Regions from separate parts of the Pseudomonas sp. TWI929 genome, predicted to be linked through region 2. Evidence: predicted binding sites of a transcription regulator. Region 2 holds the regulator's gene; the other holds the start of a gene.

Region 1 (9,407 bases), on a different contig from region 2:
GCTACGCCACGCCAATGACTACCTTGACGTCTACGAGATTCGCGATGCCCAGGCACCACAACGGATACTGTGGGAGGCACATTTCCATTATCCCGGGCTCGAAACGGCTGGCCACGACTTCGTCAAAGGCCACCTCAAATTCTGGGATGCCGGCGTGAGGGGGCGGGATGCCATGCTCGAACAAGCCGCGAACGCACGGGAACGCATTGCCATCTATCGTGGTGACCTACGCCTGGAGCAGGTGATCGGTATCATTCCTTTCCCGGCCGACCCACCACGCTAGCCGCCCGGCTCAGGCCAGGGCCTTGTCCAGCGCCCGCTCGATTTCGCCCTTGATGGTGCCGCTCATCATCGACAGCATCATGCCCAGCTTGAGCTCCACGCGGATGCTGTCTGCGCCAATGTGCACGCTGCCGTTGGCGCCGCTGCGGGCCACATCGACCCGGTCGCCGTTCCAGGTAGCCTTGAGGTCGTATTCGCGGCTGAGCTTGTCGACCAGCGCTTCGGCCTTGGCGCGGGCGGCATCGCGGCCGAGGGAGTGTTTGCGTTCGACGCTGATCTGGGTCATGCGGGCGTTCCTGAAGATGTAGACATAATGGGCATTATGCCCGCCCCTGCCCACTGGCACACCCCGCCAAGACAAATCCGCCCGTTCGCCCTAGAATGGCGGTAATTTTTTTCGGTGAAGCGATATGAACGACCAGCGCAAAGGCGACCACGCCGAACCCACCACCCATTTCGGCTACCAGGACGTACCTGAAAGCCAGAAGGCGAAGAAAGTCGCCGAAGTGTTCCACTCGGTGGCCGCCAAGTACGACCTGATGAACGACGTGCTGTCCGGCGGCATGCACCGCCTGTGGAAGCGCTTTACCATCGAACTGTCGGGCGTGCGCAGCGGCAACCGCGTGCTGGACATCGCCGGCGGTACGGGCGACCTGGCCGCCAAGTTCTCGCGCCTTGTAGGCCCGACCGGGCAGGTGGTGCTGGCCGACATCAACGATTCGATGCTCAAGGTCGGCCGTGACCGGCTGCTCGACCGTGGCGTGGCCGGCAACATCGAGTTCGTCCAGGCCGACGCCGAGAAGCTGCCGTTCCCGGACAACCACTTCGACTGCGTGACCATCGCCTTCGGCCTGCGCAACGTCACCCACAAGGACGAAGCCATCCGTTCGATGCTGCGCGTGCTCAAGCCTGGTGGCCGCCTGTTGATCCTGGAGTTCTCCAAGCCGACCAACAAGCTGATGTCCAAGGCCTACGACGCCTACTCGTTCGCCTTCATGCCGCTGGCCGGCAAGCTGATCACCAATGACTCGGAAAGCTACCGTTACCTCGCCGAATCGATCCGCATGCACCCGGACCAGGAAACCCTGAAGAGCATGATGGTCGAGGCCGGTTTCGACCGCGTCACCTACCACAACATGACCAGCGGCATCGTTGCCGTGCACCGGGGGATCAAACCCTGATGCTGCTGGCAGGGCTGCTCGCCAGCGTCGAACATGGCCTGAACCGCGTCCTGCGCATGGACAGCACGGCCCTGCCGCGGCTGGCCGCACTGGAAGGCAAGGTCATCGAGATCGACTGCCGCCAACCGGCCCTGCAGGTGTTCATCCTGCCCGATGAAGAGGGCCTGATGCTTGCAGCCCACTGGCAGGGCGAAGTCGACTGCAGCCTGCGCGCCCCTGCCGGCAGCCTGGCACAACTGGCCCTGGCCCGGGACAAGACTGCCGTACTGCACAGCCCGCAAGTCGAGCTGCATGGCGACAGCGCCGTGCTGCTCGACCTGTTCGGTGTGCTGCAAGACCTGGAGCTGGACTGGGAGCACGAGCTGCAACGCTGGCTTGGCCCGGTTGCCACGGCAATGCTGGCAGGCCACATCCGCCTGCGCGCACGCTGGACCCGCCAGGGCCTGGCACGCTTCAACCAGAACCTTTCCGAGTACCTGGCCGAAGAGTCCCGCACCCTGGTCGGCAAGCGCGAAGCCGAAGCCGCCTTCAGCGAGCTCGATGCCCTGAAGCTCGACACAGAACGCCTCGAGGCGCGCCTCAAGCGCCTCTCCCGATCCCTTGATACCAGCGATAACGCATGAAGCTGCTCGCCGTCCGCCGTCTTTTTCGCATCCAGCGTGTGGTGATCCGCTACCGTCTCGATGACCTGCTGTTCGAACAACCCCTGCTGCCTTGGTGGCTGGCCAGCCTGCGCCTGCTGATGCCGTGGCGCTGGCTGCCACGCAAGCCAACCGATTTGAGCCGTGGCGCACGCCTGCGCCTGGCGCTGCAGGACCTGGGGCCGATCTTCATCAAGTTTGGCCAGTTGCTGTCCACCCGCCGCGACCTGCTGCCCACCGACATCGCCGACGAGCTGATGCTGCTGCAGGACCGCGTGCCGCCGTTCGACCCACAAAAGGCCGTGGCGATGATCGAAGCGCAGCTGGGCGCCAAGGTCGGTGAGGTGTTCAGCCGCTTCGACGTCGAACCACTGGCCTCGGCCTCGGTGGCCCAGGTACACGCCGCACGCCTTAAAACCGGCGAAGAAGTGGTAGTCAAGGTAGTGCGCCCGGGCCTGAAGCCGGTCATCGCCCAGGACCTGGCCTGGCTGTTCCTTATCGCCAAGGCCGCCGAGCGCGCCTCGGCCGATGCCCGCCGCCTGCACCCGGTGGAAATCGTCGGCGACTACGAAAAAACCATCTATGACGAGCTCGACCTGCTGCGCGAAGCGGCCAACGCCAGCCAGCTGCGGCGCAACTTCGAAGGCTCCGAGCTGATGTACGTGCCTCAGGTGTACTGGGACCTGTGCCGGCCCAAAGTGCTGGTAATGGAACGCATCTATGGCGTGCCGGTGACCGACATGGCCACCCTGGCCGACCAGCGCACCGACATGAAGCTGCTGGCCGAACGTGGCGTGGAGGTGTTCTTCACCCAGGTGTTCCGTGACAGCTTCTTCCATGCCGACATGCACCCCGGCAACATCTTCGTCAGCACAGTAAAACCCTGGAGCCCGCAGTACATCGCCATTGACTGCGGCATTGTCGGCAGCCTCACCGCCGAGGACCAGGACTACCTGGCGCGCAACCTGATCGCCTTCTTCAAACGTGACTACCGCCGCGTCGCCCAACTGCACATCGACTCGGGCTGGGTGCCGGCGCACACCAAGGTCAACGAATTCGAAGCGGCGATCCGCACTGTGTGCGAGCCAATCTTCGAAAAACCGTTAAAGGATATTTCCTTCGGCCAGGTGCTGATGCGCCTATTCCAGACCGCTCGGCGCTTCAACATGGAAGTACAGCCGCAGCTGGTGCTGCTGCAGAAAACCCTGCTCAACATCGAAGGTCTGGGCCGCCAGCTGTACCCCGACCTGGACCTGTGGAGCACCGCCAAGCCGTTCCTGGAGCGCTGGATGCGCGACCGCTACAGCCCCAAGGCCATGTTCGGCAACCTGCACAGCCAGGTGGAACAACTGCCACACTTGGCCGGCATGACCCGCGATTTGCTCGAACGCCTGTCGCAGCCACACCTGCACGACCCACAACTGCCGGAGCGGCGCCGCCAGGGCGACCGCTGGGCGCTGCGCCTGCTGGGCGCCGGCCTGCTCGGTGGTGGCGCAGTACTAGCCGCTGGCGCCGCCGAGGCCGCCAGCCTGGCCGCACCGGCTGCCTGGCCGGCCTGGCTGATGCTGGCCGCTGGCCTTTACCTGATCGTGCGCCAATAGCCAGCCGCGCCTGTGGCTGGCACACTAGCGTAAAGGGCCCGGTACAGGAGCGGGCCCGCTTTGGAGTCGACGATGAAAGACTGGCTGGACGAGATCAAGTGGAACAGCGACGGCCTGGTACCGGCGATCGCCCAGGACCACAAGACCGGACGCGTGCTGATGATGGCCTGGATGAACCGCGAATCGCTGGCCCTGACTGCCGCCGAGCAACGCGCCATCTACTGGTCGCGTTCGCGTGGCAAGCTGTGGCGTAAAGGCGAGGAGTCCGGGCATGTGCAGAAGCTGCATGAAATGCGCCTGGACTGCGATGCCGACGTGATCATCCTGATGGTCGAGCAACTGGGCCATATTGCCTGCCATACCGGCCGTGAAAGCTGCTTCTACCGCGTCTATGAAGGCGGCCAGTGGAAAACCGTCGACCCGGTCCTGAAAGACCCGGATGCCATCTACAGCGCAGGACACTGACATGAGCGACACCCTCAACCGCCTGGCCGAAGTGCTTGAAGAACGCAAGCAAGCGGCGCCCGACAGCTCCTACGTGGCCAGCCTGTACCACAAGGGCCTGAACAAGATCCTCGAAAAACTCGGCGAAGAGTCGATCGAAACGATCATTGCCGCCAAGGATGCCGCTGTGAGCAAGGATTACAGCGATGTCATCTACGAAACCGCCGACCTGTGGTTTCATAGCCTGGTGATGCTCAGCGCGCTGGGTCAGCATCCGCAAGCTGTGCTGGATGAACTGGAACGCCGCTTCGGCTTGTCCGGGCATGATGAGAAGGCCGCACGCCAACCATCTGCCTGATGTATCCCAGGGGCGCTCTGTGCCCCCCTGTGGGAGCGGGTTCACCCGCGAAGAATGCAACGCGGTATATGGCACCGGCTGCGCCGGTGTTCGCGGGTAAACCCGCTCCCACAGGGGGCCGCGTCGCCGGAACAAATTGCTGGACCCTGTAGAAGCGGCCTTGTGTCGCGAAAGGGCTGCAAAGCAGCCCCAGAAGGTTCACTGACATTTTTCAGGAGTACGAAATGGGTATCTTTGACTGGAAACACTGGATCGTCCTGCTGGTGGTCGTGGTCCTGGTGTTCGGCACCAAGAAACTGAAGAACTTCGGCAGTGACCTGGGCGAGTCGATCAAGGGCTTCCGCAAGGCCATGAACGAAGAAGAGAACAAGCCGGCCGAGCAGACCCCGCCGCCAGCCCAGCCTGTTCCACCGGTACAGAACACTGCCCAGCCGCAGCAAGGCCACACCATCGAAGGCCAGGCCCAGCCGGTCCAAGAGCCACAGCGGAAAGACTGACCCATGTTCGGCATCAGTTTCAGCGAGCTGCTGCTCGTCGGCCTGGTCGCCCTGCTGGTGCTCGGCCCTGAGCGCCTGCCGGGTGCCGCGCGCACGGCAGGCCTGTGGATCGGCCGGCTCAAGCGCAGCTTCAACAGCATCAAGATGGAAGTGGAGCGCGAAATCGGCGCCGACGACATCCGCCGCCAGCTGCACAACGAGCACATCCTGCAGATGGAAGAGGAAGCCAAACGTATCCTCAACCCGATGACGCCACCGGTGCAGCCACCGGTCACCACGGCCACCGTGCAGCCCCCTGCAGGGCTTGAAGCCAGGCCGGTCGAGCCGCCTGTCGCACCGGCCGCACCTTCTGAACCGCCACAACCGCCGCGAGCCCCATGAGCGAGAATCCGGAACACGACCAGCCGATGCCGCTGGTTTCGCACCTGACCGAACTGCGCACCCGCCTGCTGCGCTGCGTTGCCGTCATTTTCCTGATCTTTGCCGGGCTGTTCAGCTTCGCCCAGCAGATCTACACCATCGTTTCGGCGCCTTTGCGCGATCACTTGCCGGCCAATGCAACGATGATCGCCACCGACGTGGCCTCGCCGTTCCTCACGCCATTCAAGCTGACCATGATCGTGTCGCTGTTCCTGGCGATCCCATTCATTCTTCAGCAGATCTGGGGCTTTATCGCGCCCGGGCTGTACCGCCATGAAAAGCGCATTGCCATTCCGTTGCTGGTGTCGAGCATCCTGTTGTTCTACGCCGGCATGGCCTTTGCCTATTTCCTGGTGTTCCCGCTGATGTTCAAGTTCTTCGCCGCTGCCACCCCGGCAGGCGTGGCGATGATGACCGACATCGCCAACTACCTCGACTTCGTGATGACGCTGTTCTTCGCCTTTGGCGTGGCCTTCGAAATCCCGGTAGCGGTGGTGCTGCTGGTATGGATCGGCGTGGTCGATGTTAAATACCTGAAGAAGATCCGCCCCTACGTGATCATCGGCTGCTTCGTGGTCGGCATGGTCCTCACCCCGCCGGACATCTTCTCGCAGACCCTGCTGGCAGTGCCCATGTGGCTGCTGTTCGAGATCGGCGTACTGTGCGGCAGCCTGATCCGCAAGCGCAGTGCCCACGACGAAACCGCCGACGACCATAACGACCAGCCACCAGCGACCCAACCGTGAACCTGTTGCTTCTAGAAGAGGCCGACTTCGTCTCGGCCGACCGCGTCATCCTTGCTGATCGGCGTTTCACCCACATGCAGGAAATCCACCGTGTGGCGGTGGGCGACAACCTGCGTGTGGGCCGTATCAATGGCCTGATGGGCAAGGCCACGGTGCTGCGCCTGGAACAGCACGAAGCCGAACTGGAAGTGGCCTTTGACCAGCAGCCACCGGCCAAGCTGCCGCTGACCCTGGTGCTGGCAGTGCCACGGCCGAAAATGCTGCGCCGGCTGTTCCAGACCGTAGCAACGCTGGGCGTGCCGCGGCTGATCCTGGTAAACAGCTACAAGGTCGAGAAAAGCTTCTGGCAAACCCCCTTCCTGCAGCCCGACAGCATTCGCGAAAACCTCATTCTGGGCCTTGAACAGGCACGCGACACCGTGCTGCCCGAAGTAATCATCGAGAAGCGCTTCAAGCCGTTCGTCGAAGACCGCCTACCAGCCATCGCCGCAGACACCCTGGGCCTGGTTGGCCACCCCGGCCCCTACCCCGCCTGCCCGCGCGCCGTGGAACAAGCCGTGACCCTGGCCATTGGCCCCGAAGGTGGCTGGATCCCCTACGAGGTCGACCTGCTGGGCAAGGCCGGTTTGGCGCCCGTGCAATTGGGTGACCGCATCCTGCGGGTCGAGACTGCTGTCACCGCGCTGCTTTCGCGCATTTTCTGACGTAAACGCCGCTTTCTCGCCCATCAAGTTTCTCTCCCCTGGGCCGATGGCCTTGGCAACACAACAACTATTTGTGCTGCCAAGCCGCCGGGGAGTCGTACATGTATCAATGGTTAGCCCAATCGTTGGGCAATGTGAGCGTCAATCGCAAACTGGGGCTGGGCTTCGGCCTGGTGCTGCTGTTGACCCTGGCCATCACCCTGACCGGCTGGCACGGCATGGACAGCATCATCGACCGTGGCGACAAGCTGGGGAACATCTCGGTCATCCAGCAGCACACCCAGGAACTGCGCATCGCCCGCCAGCATTATGAGCGTCGGCGCGACGAGGCCTCGGTAGCCGAGCTGGAAAAAGCCCTGGCCAACCTCAACCAGCAGGTGCAGTTGATGCTCGGGCAGATCGAACACCCTGCCGACCGCCAGCGCCTGGAGCAGCAGCGCGAGGCCGTGCGCACTTACCAACAGGCGTTCAACGAGCTGAAGCAGGCTGGCCAGCGCCGCGAAGCCAGCCGAGGCGTGCTGGGCGACAGCGCCGACAAGGCCGTGGAGCTGGTCGGCCGGGTGCAGCAGCGCCTGCTGCAGGGCGGCGACATCAACCAGTACCAGCACGCAGTGGAAGTCAGCGCCCTGCTGCAGCAAGCGCGCTTCCAGGTGCGTGGCTACACCTACAGTGGTAATGCCGACTTCCAGCAAACGGCACTGAAGGCCATCGACCAGGCCCAGGCCGAGCTGCGCGCACTGCCGGCCAAGGTGCCTGCCGAACATGCTGCCAGCCTGGACGATGCTGCCACTGCCATGGCGGGCTACCGCGATGCGGTAAGCCAGTTCGGCAATGCCCAGACGGCCAGTGAGCAGGCCCTGCAAAGCATGGCCGAGCAAGGCACGCTGCTGCTGCAGACCAGCCAGGCGATGACCACCTCGCAAACCGAGGTGCGCGACGCTGCGGCCGCCCAGGCCAAGACCCTGCTCATGATCGCCACCGCGCTAGCCCTAGCCTTGGGCCTGCTGGCGGCCTGGGCGATCACCCGGCAGATCATCATCCCGCTGCGCCAGACCTTGCGCGCCGCAGAACGCGTGGCCAGTGGCGACCTGACCCAGAACCTGCAGGTGAACCGCCGCGATGAGCTGGGCCAGCTGCAGGCCAGCATGCAGCGCATGACCCAAGGCCTGCGCGAATTGATCGGCGGCATCGGTGATGGCGTCACGCAGATTGCCAGCGCCGCCGAGCAGCTGTCGGCAGTCACCGAGCAGACCAGCGCCGGGGTCAACAACCAGAAGGTCGAGACCGACCAGGTGGCGACCGCCATGAACCAGATGACCGCCACCGTGCACGAAGTGGCACGCAACGCCGAGCAGGCCTCGGAAGCCGCCTTGATGGCCGACCAGCAAGCCCGCGAAGGCGACCGCGTGGTGGGCGAGGCCGTTACGCAGATCGAGCGCCTGGCCGGCGAAGTGGTCAACTCCAGCGAAGCGATGAACCAGCTCAAGGCCGAAAGCGACAAGATCGGCAGTGTGCTCGATGTGATCAAGTCGGTGGCCCAGCAGACCAACCTGCTGGCCCTCAACGCAGCGATCGAAGCCGCCCGTGCCGGTGAGGCCGGGCGTGGTTTTGCCGTGGTCGCCGACGAAGTACGTAGCCTGGCGCAACGCACCCAGCAATCGACCGAAGAGATCGAAGAGCTGATTGCCGGCCTGCAAAGCGGCACCCAGCGCGTGGCCAGCGTGATGGACAGCAGCCGCCAGCTGACCGACAGCAGTGTTGAGCTGACCCGCCGTGCCGGCAGCTCGCTGGAAACCATCACCCGTACCGTGTCATCGATCCAGGCGATGAACCAGCAGATTGCCACGGCGGCAGAGGAGCAGACGGCCGTAGCCGAAGAGATCAACCGCAGCGTGATGAATGTGCGGGATATTTCCGACCAGACCTCGGCGGCCAGTGAAGAGACGGCCAGTTCCAGCGTGGAACTGGCGCGTTTGGGTACCCATTTGCAGGGGCTGGTGGGGCGGTTCAAGCTCTTATATTAAAAATGGGCCGCCTGTTCCGGCATCTTGGGGGGTTTGCCGGCGAAGAGGCCAGCACAGGCGAAAACATCCTACTCGTTGCGGTGAAATTTCCTACCTGATTATCAGGTCAAGTCCTACAGCTCCGCTGCCGATTGGCAGAGGTGTCATGCCGGCATTACGCCTGCATGCCCCCCCAACCGCACGGAGACCTCCCATGCTCAGCTACCTCAACCAAAAGCTCGGCAACATCAGTGTCGCGGCCAAGCTGGCCCTCGGCTTCGCCGTGGTCCTGCTGCTTACCCTGGCCACCACCGTCAGCGGCTGGCGCGCGTTGGATGGCGCCATTGTCCGTTCGCAGCAACTCAGCGAAATAGGCCTGATCAACGACCTGACCAAAGACCTGCGCGCAGAGCGCATCACCTACCGCGTGCTCAACGACGACGCCAGCAAGTCCCGCATCACCAGCATCCTCGAACAACTGAACAATATGCTGACCACCCTGCAACAACGCAGCAGCGTCGATGAATCAC
Region 2 (9,407 bases):
ATGCTCGGGACGTCGAGAATCAACGCGATGCGACCGTCGCCGGTGATGGTGGCCCCGGACATGCCCGGGGTGCCCTGCAGCATCTTGCCCAGCGGCTTGATTACCACTTCTTCCTGGCCAACCAGTTGATCGACGACAAAGCCGATGCGTTGGGTGCCGACCGACAAGATCACCACGTGGCCTTCATGCTGCTCTTCGTGCACCTGGCCTTGCACCAGCCAGCGCTTGAGGTAGAACAGCGGCAGCGCCTTGTCGCGCACGATCACCACTTCCTGGCCATCGACCACGTTGGTGCGCGACAGGTCGAGGTGGAAGATCTCGTTGACGTTGACCAGCGGGAAGGCAAACGCCTGGTTGCCCAGCATCACCATCAGGGTGGGCATGATCGCCAGGGTCAGCGGCACCTTGATGACGATCTTCGAACCCTGGCCCTTGGCCGAGAAGATATTGATCGAGCCGTTGAGCTGGGAGATCTTGGTCTTCACCACGTCCATGCCCACGCCACGGCCAGACACGTCAGAGATCTCGGTCTTGGTCGAGAAGCCCGGGGCGAAGATCAGGTTGTAGCAGTCCGACTCGCTCAGGCGCTCGGCGGCGTCCTTGTCCATCAGGCCCTTTTCCACAGCCTTGGCGCGCAGGATGTTGGGGTCCATGCCCTTGCCGTCGTCCGAGATCGACAGCAGGATGTGGTCGCCTTCCTGTTCCGCCGACAGCACCACACGGCCGGTGCGGGCCTTGCCGGAAGCGTCACGCTCATCGGGCATCTCGATACCATGGTCGACGGCGTTGCGCACCAGGTGCACCAACGGGTCGGCCAGGGCCTCGACCAGGTTCTTGTCCAGGTCGGTCTCTTCGCCGACCAGCTCCAGGTTGATCTCTTTCTTCAGCTGGCGGGCCAGGTCACGGACCAGGCGCGGGAAGCGGCCGAAGACTTTCTTGATCGGCTGCATGCGGGTTTTCATCACCGCGGTTTGCAGGTCGGCGGTGACCACGTCGAGGTTGGACACGGCCTTGGACATGGCCTCGTCGCCGCTGTTCAGGCCCAGGCGCACCAAGCGGTTACGCACCAGCACCAGTTCGCCGACCATGTTCATGATCTCGTCCAGGCGCGCCGTGTCGACGCGTACGGTGGTTTCCGCTTCGCTGACCGCATGCTTGTCGGCAGCCGGTGCCGGTGCGCGCGGCGCCGGCTTGCTGGCCGGGGCTGGTGCCGGGGCCGCAGCAGCTGGCTTGGGTGCCGGCTGGCTGTCGGCCTTGGCCGCGGCCGGTGCCTGCAGCTTGGCGGCGGCAGGCGCTTCAACGGCAGCCACGTCGCCGCCGAACTTGCCCTTGCCGTGCAACTGGTCCAGCAGGGCCTCGAATTCGTGCTCGCTGATTTCGTCGCTGGCTGCGCTGGCCACTACGGCGTTGTCAGCCACAGCAGGTGCCGGCGCCTTCACGGCAGGCAGGGCGTCTGCCTGGAAGGTGCCCTTGCCGTGCAGCTGGTCGAGCAGCGATTCGAATTCGGCGTCGGTAATTTCGTCGCTGGCCGCTTCGGCGCTGACGGCGACTGGCGGCGCGGCAACCTCGGCACTGAACTGGCCTTTGCCGTGCAACTGGTCGAGCAGCGACTCGAACTCGGCGTCGGTGATTTCGTCACCTGCGCCACTGACGGTCTCGCCCTGCAGCTGCTCGTCGGCCTCAGCTTGTGCCTTGACCGCATCCAGCGAATTGAGCAACTGCTCGAATTCGCTGTCGGTGATGTCCTGGTGCTGTTCCTCGGCCACGACCGGCGCCTCGACGACCGGTTCCGCCACAGCGGCTGCAGCGCCGCCAGGTTCGGCCAGGCGCGACAACGCCGCCAGCAGTTCGGGGGTAGCCGGGGTCACATCACCACGCTCGCGCACCTGGCCAAACATGCTGTTGACCGTGTCCAGTGCTTCGAGCACCACATCCATCAATTCCGCGTCGACCCGGCGCTCACCTTTGCGCAGGACGTCGAACACGTTCTCGGCGATATGGCAGCACTCCACCAACTCGTTCAGCTGAAGGAAGCCGGCGCCCCCTTTTACAGTGTGGAAACCGCGAAAGATCGCATTGAGCAGGTCGGCATCGTCGGGCCGGCTTTCCAGCTCGACCAGTTGCTCGGACAGTTGCTCAAGAATTTCGCCGGCTTCTACCAGGAAATCCTGAAGGATTTCTTCATCGGCGCCGAAGCTCATCTAACGTGCTCCTTAAAAACCCAGGCTGGACAGCAGATCATCGACATCGTCCTGACCGGACACGACGTCTTCACGCTTATCGGCATGAATCTGCGGACCTTCACCCCGAGTCGGATGTTTTTCTCGATCTTTTTCTGCGCGCAATTGATCGTGGTCATGATTTATGCCGGCGAAACGGTCGACCTGGCTGGCCATCAGCACCAGCTTGAGCAGGTTGCTTTCCACTTCGGTCACCAATGTGGTGACGCGCTTGATCACCTGGCCGGTCAGGTCCTGATAGTCCTGGGCCAGCAGAATGTCGTTGAGGTGGCCGGCAACCTTGCGGTTACCTTCAGCGCTGTGCGTCAGGAAACTGTCGACGCGCTTGACCAGATCACGGAACTCCGGCGCCGCCACTTCGCGGCGCATGAAGCGCTGCCAGTCAGTGCTCAGGGCCTTGGCCTCGCTGGCCAGGTCGTTGAGCACCGGGGTGCTTTCCTCGACCAGGTCCATGGTGCGGTTTGCCGCGCCCTCGGTCAGCTTGACCACATACGACAGGCGCTCGGTGGCGTCGGTAATCTGCGACACCTCCTCGGCCTGCGGCATGGTCGGGTCGATCTGGAAGCTGACGATGGCACTGTGCAGCTCGCGGGTGAGCTTGCCGACTTCCTGGTACAGGCCGCGGTCGCGGGTCTGGTTCAGCTCGTGAATAAGCTGCACCGCCTCGCCGAAACGGCCGCGTTCCAGGCTCTCGACCAACTCCTGGGCATGTTTCTTCAGGGTCGATTCGAACTCGCCCAAAGACGTTTGTGATGAATCCATGGCGCGCCCCCTGACGTGACTCAGCCGTTGACGCGTTCGAAGATCTTCTCGATCTTTTCTTTGAGCACCTGGGCGGTGAACGGCTTGACCACGTAACCATTGACGCCGGCCTGGGCCGCTTCGATGATCTGGTCGCGCTTGGCTTCGGCGGTCACCATCAGTACCGGCATGGTTTTCAGCTTGTCGCTGGCACGCACTTTACGCAGCAGGTCGATGCCGGACATGCCCGGCATGTTCCAGTCGGTCACCAGGAAGTCGTAGTGGCCGTTTTCCAGCATCGGCAGCGCCGTGGTGCCGTCGTCGGCTTCGTCCGTGTTGGTGAAGCCCAGGTCACGCAACAGGTTCTTGATGATCCGCCGCATCGTCGAAAAGTCGTCAACGATGAGGATTTTCATGTCTTTGTTCAAGTAGACCTCCAAGCAGTCTCAAACGCGCTCGGCCCCGAGCGCGCATTCAATCAATTCGGTGCAACATGGAAAACGACTGCAACGACAGCGGGCTCAACGTGCCCGCCATTCCCCCAGGCGGCTGCGCAGGCGCGCGGCACACTGGCTGTGCAACTGGCTGACCCGCGACTCGCTGACCCCAAGCACCTCACCGATTTCCTTGAGGTTCAGCTCTTCGTCGTAGTACAGCGCCAGCACCAGGCGCTCACGCTCCGGCAGGTTGGCAATGGCTTCGGTGAGGGCAACCTGGAAGCGTTCGTCCTCCAGGCCACGCGCAGGCTCCACCTGGCCACTGGCCCCGTCCTCGTGCAGCCCTTCGTGCTCGCCGTCCTGCAACAGGTCGTCGAAGCTGAACAGGCGGCTGCCCAGGGTATCGTTCAAGATCCCGTAGTAATCATCGAGACTCAATTGGAGTTCGGCAGCAACTTCATGATCTTTAGCGTCGCGGCCGGTTCTTGCTTCAACGGTGCGCATTGCATCACTGACCATGCGCGTGTTGCGGTGTACCGAACGCGGCGCCCAGTCGCCCTTGCGCACCTCGTCCAGCATGGCCCCGCGGATGCGGATGCCAGCATAGGTTTCAAAGCTGGCGCCCTTGCTGGCATCGTACTTGTTGGCCACTTCCAGCAAGCCGATCATGCCGGCCTGGATCAGGTCCTCGACCTGAACGTTGGCCGGCAGCCGCGCCAGCAGGTGATAGGCGATGCGCTTGACCAGCGGGGCGTAGCGTTCAATCAGCTCGTACTGGGCGTCTTTCGCCGCCCGGCTGTACATCTTGAAGCCGCTGGCATTCATAGCACGGGACCCGCGCTGGTGGGTTGCACCAGGCGCTCGACGAAGAATTCCAGGTGGCCGCGCGGGTTGGCCGGCAGCGGCCAGCTGTCGACCTTCTGGGCAATCGCCTTGAAGGCCAGCGCACACTTGGAGCGCGGGAACGCTTCGTACACCGCCCGCTGCTTCTGCACGGCCTTGCGCACGCACTCGTCGTACGGCACGGCGCCCACGTACTGCAGGGCAACGTCAAGGAAGCGGTCGGTGACCTTGGTCAGCTTGGCGAACAGGTTGCGCCCTTCCTGCGGGCTCTGCGCCATGTTGGCCAGCACGCGGAAGCGGTTCATGCCGTAGTCGCGGTTGAGCAGTTTGATCAGGGCGTAGGCGTCGGTGATCGAGGTGGGTTCGTCGCACACCACCAGCAACACTTCCTGGGCGGCGCGGACGAAGCTGACCACCGAGTCACCGATACCCGCAGCGGTGTCGATCACCAGCACGTCGAGGTTGTCGCCAATGTCGCTGAACGCCTGGATCAACCCGGCATGCTGCGCCGGGGCCAGGTGCACCATGCTCTGGGTGCCCGAGGCTGCCGGCACGATGCGCACGCCGCCAGGGCCCTGCAGCATCACGTCACGCAGCTCGCAGCGCCCTTCGATGACATCGGCCAGGGTACGTTTGGGGGTGAGGCCCAGCAACACGTCGACATTGGCCAGGCCCAGGTCGGCGTCCAGCAACATGACCCTGCGGCCAAGCTCGGCCAGCGCCAGGGACAAGTTCACTGAAACGTTAGTCTTGCCGACGCCACCTTTGCCACCAGTTACGGCGATCACCTGTACGGGATGCATGCTACCCATGTCTGTTCTTTACCTTGTCTCGCTGGGACTCAGGCCACACGTAGGGCAATTCTGCGTACCCCTTGGCATAGCTACCTTGCACACGCTTCATCATCAACCCGCTCGCCGTGGGTTGTGATAGAGATCAGCGAACATGTCGGCCATGGCCTCTTCGCTGGGCTCGTCCTGCTGCTGCACATTGACCGCGCGGGTTACCAGCTGGTGCCCCCGTGGCAGGTGCAGGTCGTCCGGAATGCGCGGCCCATCGGTCAGGTAGGCCACTGGCAATTCATGACTGATGGCAAGGCTCAGCACATCGCCAAGGCTTGCCGTTTCATCGAGTTTGGTCAGGATGCAACCGGCCAGGCCACAGCGCTTGTAGCTGTGATAGGCGGCGGTCAGCACCTGCTTCTGGCTGGTGGTGGCCAGTACCAGGTAGTTCTTCGCGGCGATGCCGCGCCCGGCCAGGGTTTCCAGCTGCATGCGCAGGGCCGGGTCGCTGGCCTGCAGGCCGGCGGTGTCGATCAGCACCACGCGCTTGCGCAGCAGCGGCTCCAGCGCCGCGGCCAGCGACTGGCCCGGGTCGACGTAGGTCACCGGCACGTTGAGGATGCGGCCCAAGGTCTTGAGCTGCTCCTGGGCACCGATACGGAAGCTGTCCATGCTCACCAGCGCCAGATTCTGCGCGCCGTACTTGAGCACGTAGCGGGCGGCCAGCTTGGCCAGGGTGGTGGTCTTGCCCATGCCGGCCGGGCCGACCATGGCGATTACCCCGCCCTCTTCGATCGGCTCGATTTCGGGGATTTCGATCATCCGCGCCAGGTGCGCCAGCAACATGCGCCAGGCCTGGCGTGGCTCTTCGATCTCGCAGGTCAAGTCGAGCAGCTCGCGGGCGATCGGCCCGGACAGGCCGATACGTTGCAGGCGGCGCCAGACGGTTGCCTGCTGCGGCTTGCTGCCCTGCAACTGGTTCCAGGCCAGCGAGCCAAGCTGCACTTCCAGCAGCTCGCGCAGGCCCGACAACTCGGAGCGCATGGCATCGAACAGGCGCGGGTCCACCGGCGCCGGCGTGGCTGCGGCAGCGGCCTCGGGGGCATCGGCGTGCGGTTCGATCAGCGGCTCGGCGGCGGTCAGCGACTGCCCGGCAAACAATTGGCGGTTGTTATCGCTGCTGTCCTGGCGGTGGTCCAGTTCGGCCTGGGCGGTGGCGATGCGCGTGTGGGTCTTGCGCAGCTCTTCTTCCAGCTCGGCGTTGGGCACACGCGGGGCCAGGGCGGACAGCTTGTAGTCCAGCGCAGCCGTCAGTTCGACACCACCGGCAATGCGGCGGTTGCCAATGATCGCGGCATCGGCGCCCAGCTCGTCACGGACCAGTTTCATGGCCTGACGCATATCGGCGGCGAAAAATCGCTTAACTTGCATTATCCCCTACCTCAGCCGTTAGGGCCCACGGTGGCAACGATGGTGACTTGCTTGTTGTCAGGTATTTCCTGATACGCCAGAACATGCAAATTCGGTACAGCCAGGCGACCGAAACGCGACAGCATGGCGCGGATCGGGCCGGCCGTCAGGAGTATGGCCGGCTGGCCCTGCATTTCCTGGCGCTGGGCCGCTTCGATCAGCGAACGCTGCAGCTTCTCGGCCATGCTCGGTTCCAGAAGAACACCGTCTTCCTGACCTTGCCCGGCCCTTTGCAGACTATTCAGCAAAATCTGTTCCAACCTTGGCTCCAGGGTAATCACTGGCAGCTCCGACTCAACGCCGACAATGCTTTGCACGATGGCACGACACAATCCGACGCGCACTGCCGCCACCAGCGCGGCGGTATCTTGACTCTTGCCAGCGTTGTTCGCGATGGCTTCGGCAATGCTGCGGATATCGCGTACTGGCACTTGTTCGGACAACAGCGCTTGCAGCACCTTCAGCAAGCCCGACAAGGAAATGACACCCGGCACCAGTTCTTCAGCAAGTTTAGGCGATGCCTTGGCCAGCACCTGCAACAGTTGCTGGACCTCTTCGTGGCCGATCAGCTCGTGGCAGTGCTTCTGCAAGATCTGGTTGAGGTGGGTAGCCACCACGGTACTGGCGTCGACCACGGTATAGCCCAGCGACTGCGCCTGGGAGCGCTGGCCGACATCGATCCACACCGCCTCCAGGCCAAACGCCGGGTCACGTGCGGCAATGCCATTGAGGGTGCCGAACACCTGGCCCGGGTTGATCGCCAGTTCCCGGTCCGGGTAGATCTCCGCCTCGGCCAGGATCACCCCCATCAGGGTCAGGCGATAGGCACTGGGCTGCAGGTCGAGGTTGTCGCGAATGTGCACGGTGGGCATGAGGAAGCCCAAGTCCTGGGACAGCTTCTTGCGCACACCCTTGATCCGCGCCAGCAACTGCCCGCCCTGGTTGCGGTCGACCAGCGGGATCAGCCGGTAGCCGACCTCCAGGCCGATCATGTCGATGGGCGTTACGTCGTCCCAGCCCAGCTCCTTGGTCTCCTGTGCGCGCTGTGGCGACGGCAGCAGGTCTTGCTGGCGCTGTACTTCCTGCTGCGCCTCAAGCTTGGCTTTCTGCTGCTTCTTCCACACCAGGTAGGCACCGCCACCGGCCAGCAGGCCGAGGCTGAGGAAGGCAACATGCGGCATGCCTGGCACCAGGCCCATGACGATCATCAGCGCGCCGGACACCGCCAGCGCCTTGGGCGAATCGAACATCTGCCGGTTGATCAGCTTGCCCATGTCCTCGGAGCCCGAAGCACGGGTGACCATGATCGCGGCGGCGGTGGACAACAGCAGTGATGGCAATTGCGCCACCAAACCGTCACCGATGGTCAGCAAGGCGTACACCTTGCCGGCATCACCGAAGCTCATGCCGTGCTGCAGCATGCCGATCAGCATGCCGCCGATCAGGTTGATGAACAGGATCAGCAAGCCGGCGATGGCGTCACCGCGCACGAATTTGCTGGCACCGTCCATCGAACCGTAGAACTCGGCCTCCTGCGCCACCTCGGCACGGCGGGCCTTGGCCTGGGCCTGGTCGATCAGGCCGGCATTGAGGTCGGCGTCGATGGCCATCTGCTTGCCGGGCATGGCGTCGAGGGTGAACCGCGCGCTCACTTCCGAGATACGCCCGGCGCCCTTGGTCACCACCACGAAGTTAATGATCATGAGGATGGCGAACACCACGCCACCGACCACGTAGTTGCCGCCGATCACCACCTCACCGAAGGCCTGGATCACCTTGCCTGCGGCGCCGTGGCCTTCCTGGCCATGCAACATGACCACCCGGGTAGAGGCCACGTTGAGGGCCAGGCGCAGCAGCGTGGCCACCAGCAAGATGGTGGGGAACGCGGCGAAGTCGAGCGGACGCAGGGCGTAAACGCACACCAGCAGCACCACGATCGACAGGGCGATGTTGAAGGTGAAGAACACGTCGAGCAGGAACGGCGGTATCGGCAACATCATCATTGCCAACATCACCAGCAGCAACAGCGGCACACCCAGGTTGCCCCGGCCGAGCCCGGCCAGGTTGTTACGGGCGTTGCTGATTAACTGAGTGCGATCCACCGCGAGTCCTCTTGAAGCAAAACTTTGACGCCCACGGGGCGCCTGGCGCTGGCTTTGCAAGAAGCTTTCCAACTTTGCCTGGCGGGGGATTTATGTTGCCTGTTCCAGCCCCTTCGCGGGCATGCCCGCTCCCACAGGTACGGCGCCGCCCTTAAGAGCAGTGAAATACCTGTGGGAGCGGGTTTACCCGCGAAGAGACCAGCAGCCATGGCACAAGGCCAACTGATGCTGCGCTGGCCGAGCAGAGACTCCGCTTGCCTGTACCGGCCCTTTCGCGGGTGAACCCGCTCCCACAGGTGCGGCGTCGCCCTTGAAAGCGGTGAGATCCCTGTGGGAGCGGGCGAGCCCGCGAAAGGGCCGGAAGCCCTGGCACAAGGTCAACTGTCGCGGCGCAAATCCGGCGGAATTGGCAGGTCTTCTTTCAGCGGGTCTGGCCGCTTGCCCTTGCCCGCGCGGTACTGGCGGATCTGGAACACATAAGCCAGCACCTGCGCCACCGCCAGGTACAAGCCGGCGGGGATTTCCTGCTCAAGCTCGGTGGAGTAGTAAATCGCCCGCGCCAGCGCCGGCGATTCGAGGATCTGGATCTTGTGCTCCGCGCCAATTTCACGAATTTTCAAGGCCATGAAGTCAGTGCCCTTGGCCAGCAGCAATGGCGCCGCCCCGCCCTTCTCCGGGTCGTACTGCAAGGCCACCGCGTAGTGCGTGGGGTTGGTGATGATCACGTCGGCCTGCGGCACCGCCGCCATCATGCGCCGTTGCGACACCTCGCGCTGCAACTGGCGAATACGC

The links. Region 2 encodes FliA, which starts transcription of late flagellar genes. Its sites were predicted from a motif close to CTAAAGTTTNNNNNNNNNNNGCCGNTAA; they were not measured.
Region 1: a site for FliA is predicted at 6,897-6,924, ahead of ABE456_RS17745 (methyl-accepting chemotaxis protein). Genes of this name have one in related genera too.

Annotation. Positions count from the first base shown of each region.
Region 1 is NZ_JBDJLK010000043.1:23,675-33,081, reverse strand. It holds gene ABE456_RS17800 (hypothetical protein) at 1-283, shown strand, start outside; gene ABE456_RS17795 (polyhydroxyalkanoic acid system family protein) at 293-568, opposite strand; gene ubiE (bifunctional demethylmenaquinone methyltransferase/2-methoxy-6-polyprenyl-1,4-benzoquinol methylase UbiE) at 693-1,463, shown strand; gene ABE456_RS17785 (SCP2 sterol-binding domain-containing protein) at 1,463-2,086, shown strand; gene ubiB (ubiquinone biosynthesis regulatory protein kinase UbiB) at 2,083-3,705, shown strand; gene hisI (phosphoribosyl-AMP cyclohydrolase) at 3,778-4,170, shown strand; gene ABE456_RS17770 (phosphoribosyl-ATP diphosphatase) at 4,172-4,507, shown strand; gene ABE456_RS17765 (twin-arginine translocase TatA/TatE family subunit) at 4,732-5,004, shown strand; gene tatB (Sec-independent protein translocase protein TatB) at 5,008-5,385, shown strand; gene tatC (twin-arginine translocase subunit TatC) at 5,382-6,170, shown strand; gene ABE456_RS17750 (16S rRNA (uracil(1498)-N(3))-methyltransferase) at 6,167-6,874, shown strand; gene ABE456_RS17745 (methyl-accepting chemotaxis protein) at 6,976-8,898, shown strand; gene ABE456_RS17740 (methyl-accepting chemotaxis protein) at 9,092-9,407, shown strand, end outside.
Region 2 is NZ_JBDJLK010000008.1:13,354-22,760, forward strand. It holds gene ABE456_RS05925 (chemotaxis protein CheA) at 1-2,201, opposite strand, end outside; gene ABE456_RS05930 (protein phosphatase CheZ) at 2,214-3,002, opposite strand; gene ABE456_RS05935 (chemotaxis response regulator CheY) at 3,023-3,397, opposite strand; gene fliA (RNA polymerase sigma factor FliA) at 3,503-4,243, opposite strand; gene fleN (flagellar synthesis regulator FleN) at 4,240-5,073, opposite strand; gene flhF (flagellar biosynthesis protein FlhF) at 5,167-6,474, opposite strand; gene flhA (flagellar biosynthesis protein FlhA) at 6,486-8,615, opposite strand; gene flhB (flagellar biosynthesis protein FlhB) at 8,993-9,407, opposite strand, start outside.